2 regions of the Bradyrhizobium sp. TM102 genome follow, and region 2 is predicted to be linked to the other one. Evidence: predicted binding sites of a transcription regulator. Region 2 holds the regulator's gene; the other holds the start of a gene.
What was found. The regulator PhoB, encoded in region 2, activates phosphate uptake and scavenging genes when phosphate is short. The targets are predictions, from matches to a motif close to TGTCATNNANCTGTCAT.

Region 1: a site for PhoB is predicted at 3,137-3,153, ahead of phnC (phosphonate ABC transporter ATP-binding protein). Genes of this name have one in related genera too.

Annotation. Positions count from the first base shown of each region.
Region 1 is NZ_AP021855.1:1,345,999-1,351,282, reverse strand. It holds gene phnE (phosphonate ABC transporter, permease protein PhnE) at 1-273, opposite strand, end outside; gene phnE (phosphonate ABC transporter, permease protein PhnE) at 270-1,154, opposite strand; gene phnD (phosphonate ABC transporter substrate-binding protein) at 1,226-2,161, opposite strand; gene phnC (phosphonate ABC transporter ATP-binding protein) at 2,228-3,037, opposite strand; gene GDN70_RS06285 (chloramphenicol acetyltransferase) at 3,211-3,882, shown strand; gene GDN70_RS06280 (alpha-D-ribose 1-methylphosphonate 5-triphosphate diphosphatase) at 3,879-5,072, shown strand; gene GDN70_RS06275 (DUF1045 domain-containing protein) at 5,091-5,284, shown strand, end outside.
Region 2 is NZ_AP021855.1:1,185,750-1,191,033, forward strand. It holds gene pstS (phosphate ABC transporter substrate-binding protein PstS) at 1-149, shown strand, start outside; gene pstC (phosphate ABC transporter permease subunit PstC) at 290-1,279, shown strand; gene pstA (phosphate ABC transporter permease PstA) at 1,284-2,135, shown strand; gene pstB (phosphate ABC transporter ATP-binding protein PstB) at 2,132-2,950, shown strand; gene phoU (phosphate signaling complex protein PhoU) at 2,962-3,678, shown strand; gene phoB (phosphate regulon transcriptional regulator PhoB) at 3,701-4,408, shown strand; gene GDN70_RS05515 (GcrA family cell cycle regulator) at 4,638-5,150, opposite strand.

The sequences.
Region 1 (5,284 bases), 160 kb from region 2:
AATCGACAGCGTCTCGCCGAGTGCCTTCAGGTAGACCGGCAGCGACGAGCCGGGATCGGGCGGGATCATCATCAGGCTGATCCAGCCGAGCTGGCTGAGACCTGCGAAGAATCGCGACGGCGAGAAATCGAGATCGACCAGGCCGTAAATGAGGATCGCGAACGCCGCGACGATCATCGCCGGCGTGGCAAGCCGCGCCGAGGCCGGACGGTCGAACACATCGGGATAGCGCGCGCGAAGCTCTCGCGTGTCGACCGCCTGCTGCCTCGTCACGCCCGCGCCTCCTTGCCGAACAGGCGGCCGCGCAACCAACCGGTGCTGATGTCGATGATGAACACGGTGACAATGATGGTGAGCAGGATCGCGCTGACGTCCGAGTAATAGAACTTGCGGATGGCGACGACGAGCTCCTGGCCGATGCCGCCGGCGCCGACGAAGCCCATCACGGAGGCTTCGCGGACGTTGATCTCGAAGCGCAGCAGCGCGTAGCTCGCATAGCCCGCGGTCACCTGCGGCACGACGGCGAACCGCATGCAGGACAGCCAGCTCGCGCCGGTCGAGCGGATGCCTTCGACCGGCTTCATATCGGCGTTCTCGACGATTTCCGAGAACAGCTTTCCGAGCGCGCCGGTGGAGTGGATCGCGATCGCGAGCACACCCGCCATCGGTCCGAGCCCGAAGGCGATCACGAAGATCAGCGCGAACACGATGCCCGGAACGGTGCGGGCGAATTCGAGCAGGCGCCGGACGACGAAGCGCAGCCAGGGTGCGGGCGAGGTGTTTTCAGCCGCGAAGAAGTTCAGACAAAATGCCAAGGTCGCGCCGATCAGCGTGCCGACATAGGAGATCAGCAGCGTCTCGCCGAGCATCTTCAGCCATTTGCGCCAGCCCCAGAGCCACTCGCCGACATCGGTCCAGACGCGCTGGCCGTTGTCGAGCGTGAGGATGCGGTCGAAATAGCTGATGAAATTGCCGAAATAGGTGAACAGCGTGCGCAGATTCACTTCCGCACCGACCGCGGCGAGAAGCAGCGCGGCGGCGAAGACCGCGATCCCCAACAGCAGGCGGAGCCGCCTGCGCCCGACCGCCTGGCGATAAGCGGCGTTGAGCACGGCAAGCTGCTGCTCGGGGAGGATCGAAACCGCTGTTGTCATCGGCCTGAGCCAAGTTCCGTCAAAGAAAGAGCCGGGTCCAAGGACCCGGCTCCAGTTACATCGCCCTGAGATCAGGACGCCTTCTTCTTACGCAGCGCATCGACGAACTTGATCAGCTCGATCGTGCCGTCCCAATCCTTGGTGGTGGCGGGATGAAAGCCCTTCTTCTGGCCGTCGGAGAGGCGGTCGAACGCGGCCTTGTCCTTGGCCGGCGCGTCGAAGAACGCCTTGGCGATAGCGGCCTTGGCGTCTTCCGGCAGGTCGGAATTGTAGGCATAGGGGCCGTTGATGATCGGCGCCGACTTATGGATGATACGGAAATCGTCCTTCTTCATCGCCGAGCCGTCGGCATTCTTCAGCATGCCCTTGGTCAGCATCTGCGCCAGCGTGGAATCGTCGTCGCTGGTCCACTGGTTGGCGGCAACGTCGACGGTGCCCTGCGACAGCGCCAGCATCGCGTTCTCGTGACTGCCGGTGAAGACGACCTTGCCGAAATAGCCGTCGGCATCGGGGATGCCCATCTTGTCCAGCTCGAAGCGCGGCACATTGTTGCCGGAGGTCGAGTTCGGATCGACGAGGCCGAGGTTCTTGCCCTTGAGCTGGTCGACGCTCTTGTAGGCGCTGCTCGCCTTGACGAAGAACACCGAATAATAGCCGGTCGAGCCGTCGGCGTTGATGTCGTTGGCGAAGGCGTCGGACTTGACGCCGGTCAGGCGGGCGCGGGCGAACGAGGCCGAGCCATAGCTGGCGATATGGATGTTGCCGGCGCGCTGGCCCTCGATGACGGCGGCGTAGTCGTTGGCGATGCGCAGCGTGACCTTCACGCCGAGTTCCTTGGAGAGATAGCTCACGAAAGGCGCCCAGCGCTCGGTGACGCCGGAGGCGTTCTCGGCCGGGACGACCGCGAAGGTCAGCTCGGGATATTTGGCTTTCCAGTCTTCGGCGGAAGCCGACGAGGCGAAGGCGAGCGCCGCGGCGCCGGCCAGAACGAGTCTACGAGTGATCATGATACCCTCTTCATCGGTTGGGTCGGTTGACGCAAAAGCTTGCAACTCAAACAGGCGCGACGCGGCTCAGGCGGCGGCCGCCGTTCCAAGTGCCGGGACGCCCGCGGGCGCCGGGTCAGGCATGGTGCCCATGACGTCGGCGGCTTCGAGATCGTAAAGCTCGCGCGCGACGTGGTCGGTCAGTGCGGCCGGTGCGCCGTCGAACACGACGCGCCCCGCCGCCATGCCGATCAGGCGGTCGCAATAGCTGCGCGCCAGATCGAGCGAATGCAGATTGCAGATCACGGTGATGCCGAAATGCTTGTTGATGCGCAGCAGCGCATCCATCACGATCTTGGTGTTGCGCGGATCGAGCGATGCGATCGGCTCGTCGGCGAGGATGATGTCGGGCTGCTGCACCAGCGCACGCGCGATCGCGACGCGCTGCTGCTGGCCGCCGGAAAGCTGGTCGGCGCGCTGGGCGGCGAGCGATGCGATATCGAACTGTTCGAGCGCGGACATCGCCAGCGCCTTGTCCTGCTCGGGCCACACTTGCGACAGCGAGCGCCAGGCCGGCATCGTCGCAAGCCTTCCCATCAGGACGTTGGTGAGGACGTCGAGCCGGCCGACCAGGTTGAATTGCTGGAAGATCATGGCTGAGCGCGCCCGCCACTGCCGCAGCTCCTTGCCGCGCAGCGCGGTGACGTTGATGCCGTCGAACAGGATGCGGCCCTGCGTCGGCGTCGCGAGACGATTGATGGTTCGCAGCAGCGTCGACTTGCCGGCGCCGGACCGTCCGATCACACCGACGAAGCCGCCGGAGGAGACTTGAAACGAAGCGTCGTCCACCGCGGCTTTCGCGCCGAAGCGACACGTCAGACCTTCCACCACCAGCATGCAGGACTCCAGATTAGCTGGAGCCAACCGCTAACGCCCGCGCTTGACACTTGTGTGACACGGGCGTTGCACTGCGGCGATGCTACACACCTCATCCCCTGTCATCGCCGCGTCATGACATCGTCATCAAGCCGCTCGAAGAGGAACGCCCGCCCTCGCGCTCCGGATGCAACATGGCCGCCAAAACTCTTTCGGTCCAGCCGACCATCGATCCCTCGGCCAAACTGCATGAGACCAGGCTCGGCGCCTATACCGAGGTCGGCGCGCGCACCATCCTGCATGAAGTGGCGATGGGCGATTACTCCTATGTCGTGAACGATTCCCAGATCACCTACACCACCATCGGAAAGTTCTGCTCGATCGCGGCCATGACGCGCATCAATCCCGGCAATCATCCGATGCACCGCGCGACCCAGGCGCATTTCACCTATCGCTCGAGCGCCTACTTCGAAGGCGAGAGCGACGACGCCGAATTCTTCGACTGGCGGCGCCAGCATCACGTCCATATCGGCCACGACGTCTGGATCGGCCACGGCGCGATCGTGCTGCCGGGCCGCAACATCGGCACCGGCGCGGTGATCGCGGCCGGCGCCATCGTCACCAAGGACGTGCCGGCCTACGCCATCGTCGCCGGCAATCCGGCCCGCATCGTGCGGCGGCGTTTCTCCGAGGAGATCGCCGGAAGGCTCGCGCGGCTCGCCTGGTGGGACTGGGATCACGACAAGTTGCGTGAAGCCCTGCCCGATTTCCGCAAGCTCGGGATTGAAGATTTTCTTGCGACATACGAAGCAGGGGCGGCTCCCCTGACCAGATCCCTTACCAGCAAACGAAACGCGGTCGCGTGACAGACATTTTCCTTGAAGGCGGCCGGGCCCTGACCGGCGCCGAATTCGTCGAAACGTCATTGGCGGTGTCGGGACAGGACATCGCGCAGATCGATGCCTCACGGGGCCGGGCGCGGCTGATAATCGATTCACGCAACCTGCTGGTGCTGCCCGGCATCGTCGATCTGCATGGCGATGCCTTCGAGCGGCAGATGATGCCGCGCGCCGGTGTCGACTTCCCGATCGACGTCGCGCTCGCCGACAGCGATCGCCAGGCGATCAGCAACGGCATCACCACCGTCTTTCACGCCACCACCTGCTCGTGGGAGCCGGGCCTGCGCAGCGCCGATAACGCGCGCGGCCTGATGGAGGCCATCGAGCGGCAGCGTCCGCAATTCGCCGCGGACACCCGCTTCCATCTGCGGCACGAGACCTACAATCTCGGCGCCGAGGCCGAGATCAGCGAGTGGCTCGACGAAGGCCGGGTCGACCTGTTCGCTTTCAACGACCACATGGACGGCACGGTCGCCGACATGGCCAAGCCGCGCAAGCGCAACCGCATGGTGGAGCGCACCGGGCTGTCAGCTGAGGAATTTGACCGGCTGGTCGAACGCGTGGTCTCGCGCGCCGACGAAGTGCCGGCTTCGGTTGCGCGGCTGGCCGCTGTGGCGCGCGCAGCCGACGTGCGGATGCTCTCGCACGACGATGCGACGCCGGCGATGCGCCAGGAGTTTCGCGAGCTCGGCGCTGACATCGCGGAGTTTCCGATCAACGAGGAGACGGCACGGGCGGCAGCAAGCCACGGCGATGCCATCGTCTACGGCGCGCCCAACGTCGTGCGCGGCGGCAGCCACACCGGCTGGACGAAGGCCTCCGACATGATCGCCAAGGGGCTCTGCTCGGTGCTGGCGTCGGACTATTATTATCCCGCGCAGCTGCTCGCCGCGTTCCGCCTCGCCGCCGATGGCGTGCTGCCGCTGACGGAAGCCTGGAATCTGGTCTCCGCCGGGCCGGCGCGTGCCACCGGCCTTGCCGATCGCGGCGTGCTCGCGGAAGGTCGCCGCGCCGACATTCTGCTGGTCGACGACAGCGTGAAGCTGCGGCCGCGGCTGATCGCGGTGATCGCAGGCGGAAAGCTCGTCCATCTCACCGATGCGACGCGGCTGCTCACTGCTGTGGCGACGCCGCGCGAGGCTGTCGTCGCGGCCTAAATTGGTTATGCTGAGGCGATGACAGGTTTTCCCCGCTACGCGATCTATTTTGCCGCCGGCAGTGACAGCGCGCTGTCCCGCTTCGGCGCCGAGTTGCTCGGCTACGATGCCTACACCGGCAACGAATTGCCGTTCCCGCGTGATGCGCTGCATGTCGCGCCGGACTGGCGCGACGTCAGCGCCGATCCACGCAAATACGGCTTTCACGCCAC
Region 2 (5,284 bases):
ACAAGGCGGCCTCGCAGGAAGCCATCAAGTTCTTCCGCTGGGCCTTCAAGAGCGGCGGCAAGGCGGCTGAAGAGCTCGACTACATCCCGATGCCCGAGGGCGTCGTGACCCTGATCGAGAAGACCTGGGCTGCCGAGATCAAGAGCTAAGGTGCTCCTGTCCCGGACGCCGCGCCGGGACCCGCGAGACTTCCGCTCCGGATCGGCGTGCGCCGCGTCCGGAGCGCGAGACCGACAAAAAGACTGACAACAAGCGTATATAACGGGCACAGGGGATCGGCGTGGCAGAGATGGCCGTTCAGAGCGATGTAATCGACGACGCCGGACCGTATGACCGCGCCAAGGCCTTGAGCGCGTTCAAGCTCGGCGACGTCACCTTCTACTGGATCACGCGGCTGTCCGCGATCTCGGTGCTGCTCATCCTCGGCGGCATCATCGTCTCGCTGATCGTCGGCGCGTTCCCGGCGATGAAGGAATACGGCTTCTCCTTCCTGTGGACACAGCGCTGGGCGCCGTCGGCCGATCCGCCCGTGCTCGGCGCGCTCGGACCGATGTACGGCACGCTCGTCACCTCCTTCATCGCGATGCTGATCGCCATTCCCGTCGGTCTCGGCATTGCGATCTTCCTCACCGAGCTCTGCCCGCAATGGCTGCGCCGCCCGATCGGCATGGCGATCGAGCTGCTCGCCGGCATTCCCTCGATCATCTACGGCATGTGGGGCTTCTTCGTGCTGGGCCCGTTCCTGGCCAACACCTTCCAGCCCTTCATGATCAGGATATTCGACGGCGTGCCCGTGCTGGGCGCGATCTTCGCAGGTCCGCCGTCCTATCTCAGCACGTTCAACGCCGCGCTGATCCTCGCCATCATGGTGCTGCCCTTCATCACCTCGATCTCGGTCGACGTGTTCAAGACGGTGCCGCCGGTGCTGAAGGAGGCCGCCTACGGCGTCGGCTGCACCACCTGGGAAGTCGTCCGCAGCGTGGTGATCCCCTACACCCGCGTCGGCATCATCGGCGGCGTCATGCTGGCGCTGGGCCGCGCGCTCGGCGAGACCATGGCGGTGACCTTCATCATCGGCAATTCGTTCCGCATCTCCTCATCGATCTTCGCGCCGGGCACCACGATCTCGGCGGCGATCGCATCCGAATTCGCCGAGAGCGACGGCCTGCACCAGTCCGGCCTGATCCTGCTCGGCCTCTTGCTGTTCGTGCTGACGTTCTTCGTGCTGGCCGCAGCGCGGCTGATGCTGATGCGGCTGGACAAGAAGGCGGGGAAGTAACGTCATGGCGCTCAATCCGATCTATTCGCGTCGTCGCCGCAAGGACATCGTCATCCGCGGGCTCTGCTTCGCCGCGGCCGCCTTCGGCGTCACCTGGCTCGCGCTGATCCTGATCACGCTGCTCTTCAACGGCCTGGCCGGCCTCAATCTTGAGATCTTCGTCGCGGATACGCCGCCGCCGGGTTCGACCGAAGGCGGCCTGCGCAACGCGATCGTCGGTTCGATCATCATGACGTTGATCGGCGTCGGCATCGGCGCGCCGCTCGGCCTGTTCGCCGGCACCTACCTTGCCGAATACGGCCGCAACGACCGGCTGACCTCGGTGATCCGCTTCATCAACGACATCCTGCTCTCGGCGCCCTCGATCATCATCGGCCTGTTCATCTATGGCGCGGTGGTGGTGCCGATGCGTGGCTTCTCCGCGATCGCGGGCGCGCTGGCGCTCGCCGTCATCGTGATCCCGGTCGTGCTGCGCACCACCGAGGACATGCTGCTGCTGGTGCCGAATCCCCTGCGCGAGGCGGCCTCGGCGCTCGGCCTGCCGCGCTCGCTGGTGATCAAGCGTATCGCCTATCGTGCGGCCCGGTCGGGCCTCATCACCGGCGTGCTGCTCGCCACCGCCCGCGTCGCCGGCGAGACCGCGCCGCTGCTCTTCACCGCGCTGTCGAACCAGTTCTTCAGCCTCGGCCTGAACAAGACGATGGCCAATTTGCCGGTCACCATCAACAACTTCGTCCAGAGCCCCTACGCCTATTGGAAGCAGCTCGCCTGGAGCGGCGCGCTGCTGATCACGCTCACCGTGCTTGCCCTGAACATTGGCGCGCGCATCCTCGGCGCCGAGAGGACTGCAAAATGACCGACCTGTCCGTTTCCATGAGTTCCAACGCTCATCTGGCCTCGCAGCCGCTGCCGGAAGCCCCGGCCAAGGTGACGGTGCGCAATCTCAACTTCTATTACGGCGAGCACCACGCGCTGAAGAACATCAACCTGACGCTGGGTGCCAACCGCGTCACGGCGTTCATCGGCCCGTCGGGCTGCGGCAAGTCGACCCTGCTGCGCATCTTCAACCGGATGTACGACCTCTATCCGGGCCAGCGCGCCACCGGCCAGCTCATGCTGGACCAGACCAACATCCTCGACCCCAGGCTCGACCTCAATCTGCTGCGCGCCCGGGTCGGCATGGTGTTCCAGAAGCCGACGCCGTTCCCGATGACGATCTACGAGAACATCGCCTTCGGCATCCGCCTCTACGAGAAGATCTCGAAGTCCGAGATGGACGACCGCGTCGAGAAGGCGCTGCGCGGCGGCGCGCTGTGGAACGAGGTCAAGGACAAGCTCAACGCCTCCGGCCTGTCGCTCTCCGGCGGCCAGCAGCAGCGCCTGTGCATCGCCCGCACCGTCGCGGTGCGGCCCGAGGTGATTCTGTTCGACGAGCCCTGCTCGGCGCTCGATCCGATCTCGACCGCCAAGGTCGAGGAGCTGATCCAGGAGCTGTCCGAGAACTACACGATCGCGATCGTCACGCACAACATGCAGCAGGCGGCGCGCGTCTCCGACAAGACCGCCTTCATGTATCTCGGCGAGCTGATCGAGTTCGACGACACCAGCAAGATCTTCACGTCGCCGAGCGACCGGCGCACGCAGGATTACATCACCGGCCGGTTCGGCTGAGGAGACGCGACATGGGTACTGAACATACCGCAAAAGCTTTCGACACCGACCTCCAGGAGCTCACCCGCCTGGTCGCCGAGATGGGCGGCATCGCCGAACGCATGATCGTCGATTCCGTCGGCGCGCTGATCCGCCGCGACGTCGCGCTCGGCCAGCGCGTCGTCACCATCGATGCCGAGCTCGACGCGCTGCAGAAGCGCATCGAGGAACGCGCGGTGCTCACCATCGCCCGCCGCCAGCCGATGGCGGTGGATTTGCGCGAGATCGTCGGCGCCATGCGCGTTGCGACCGACCTCGAGCGCATCGGCGACCTCGCCAAGAACATGGGCAAGCGCGTCGCCGCGCTGGAGACCGACTTCCATCCGCTGAAACTGTTCCGCGGCCTGGAGCACATGACCGACCTCGTGCAGCAGCAGGTCAAGTCGGTGCTGGACGCCTATGCCGCACATGATCTGCCGGCGGCGATGGCGGTGTGGAAGGGCGACGAGGAAGTCGACGCGATCTGCACCTCGCTGTTCCGCGAGCTCCTCACCTACATGATGGAGGATCCGCGCAACATCTCGTTCTGCATCCATCTGATGTTCTGCGCCAAGAACATCGAGCGGATCGGCGACCACGCCACCAACATCGCCGAGACCGTGTTCTACATGATCGAAGGCCAGGCGATCACCGACAAGCGGCCGAAGGGCGACATGACCACCTTCGCCACGACGGTCCCGAATACCTGAAGACTCAAGGAGCGACGACCCGATGGGCGCACGCATTATGGTGGTTGAGGACGAGGAAGCTCTCACCGAGCTGCTTCGCTACAACCTCGAAGGCGACGGCTATGACGTCGAGACGGTGATGCGCGGCGACGACGCCGACACCCGCCTCAAGGAGCACATCCCGGACCTGATCGTGCTCGACTGGATGCTGCCGGGCCTGTCGGGCATCGAGCTGTGCCGGCGGCTGCGGACCCGGCCCGACACCAAGCAGCTGCCGATCATCATGCTCACCGCGCGCGGCGAGGAGAGCGAGCGGGTGCGGGGACTTGCGACCGGCGCCGACGACTACATCGTCAAGCCGTTCTCGGTGCCGGAGCTTTTGGCGCGCGTGAAGGGCCTGCTTCGCCGCGCCAGTCCTGAGCGACTCGCGACAGTGCTGGCCTATGGCGACATCGAGCTCGACCGCGACAAGCGTCGCGTGGCGCGCTCGGGCCGGCCGATCGATCTCGGTCCGACCGAATATCGCCTGCTGGAGTTCTTCCTGGAGCATCCGGGCCGCGTGTTCTCGCGCGAGCAGCTGCTCGACAGCGTCTGGGGCCGCGACATCTACATCGACGAGCGCACCGTCGACGTCCATATCGGCCGCCTGCGCAAGCTGCTCAATCTCGGCCGCGAGCAGGACCCGATCCGCACCGTCCGCGGCGCCGGCTACGCGCTCGACGATCGCTTCGCGAAGGCGGAGCAGACGTAAGGTTTGCAGGCGTTGGGGTTTGGTGGGCTGCCGCCACATTCTCCGGTGTCGTCCCTGCGAAAGCAGGGACCCATAACCACAGGCAGTGGTTTGGCGAAGACTCGGAGTGACCATCTCGCGCAACAACAGCGCCCTGTGGTTATGGATCCCCGCGTTCGCGGGGATGACACCGAGTTGGTTGAGGCGCCGTCGTGTGACGGCTGCCGTCTTTGCGATCAGCTAAATCCACTCACCGCGGACCCGGCTTTGCCGGGGCACGCCGGCGATCCGCCGCCGGCTGATACGCGACGCGCGAGTGCTGGGCGCAGTAGGGCAGGCCGGACAGCGCCCTGCCGCCGCAGAAGAAGAAATCGGGGCTGGAGGGATCGCCGACCGGCCAATGGCAGGTGGCCTCGTTCAGCTCGAGCAGCGACAGCCGCTGGCTCATCGGCACCACGTTGTCGTAGGTGACCGGTTCGGCCTCCACCTCGACCTCGAAGGCCTGCGCCAGCGCGGTGTTGCCGCGCGCAATGGGGCGGGTCACCCGCATCATGTGCTGCGCGGGACGCGCCTTGCGCGGCCGGGGCGCTGCCGATGAAGGGCTCTTGGCACGGCCGGACAGACCGAGCCTGTGCACTTTGCCGATCACGGCATTGCGGGTCACATTGCCGAGTTCAGCTGCGATCTGGCTGGCCGAAAGTCCGGCCTCCCAGAGCTTTTTCAGCTGCTCGACGCGATCGTCGGACCAGGTCAAAACCGTCATTGCACCCTTTCCCTCGCTACGCGCCGCCATCCTGGGGCCTCGCAGCGATTGCCTAAGCCTTCAAAAACCCGTGCCGTCAGAATCCCTTAAGGCTCGCCGGGCGCGTGACTGACGCCCGAACGTTTACGCCGGTA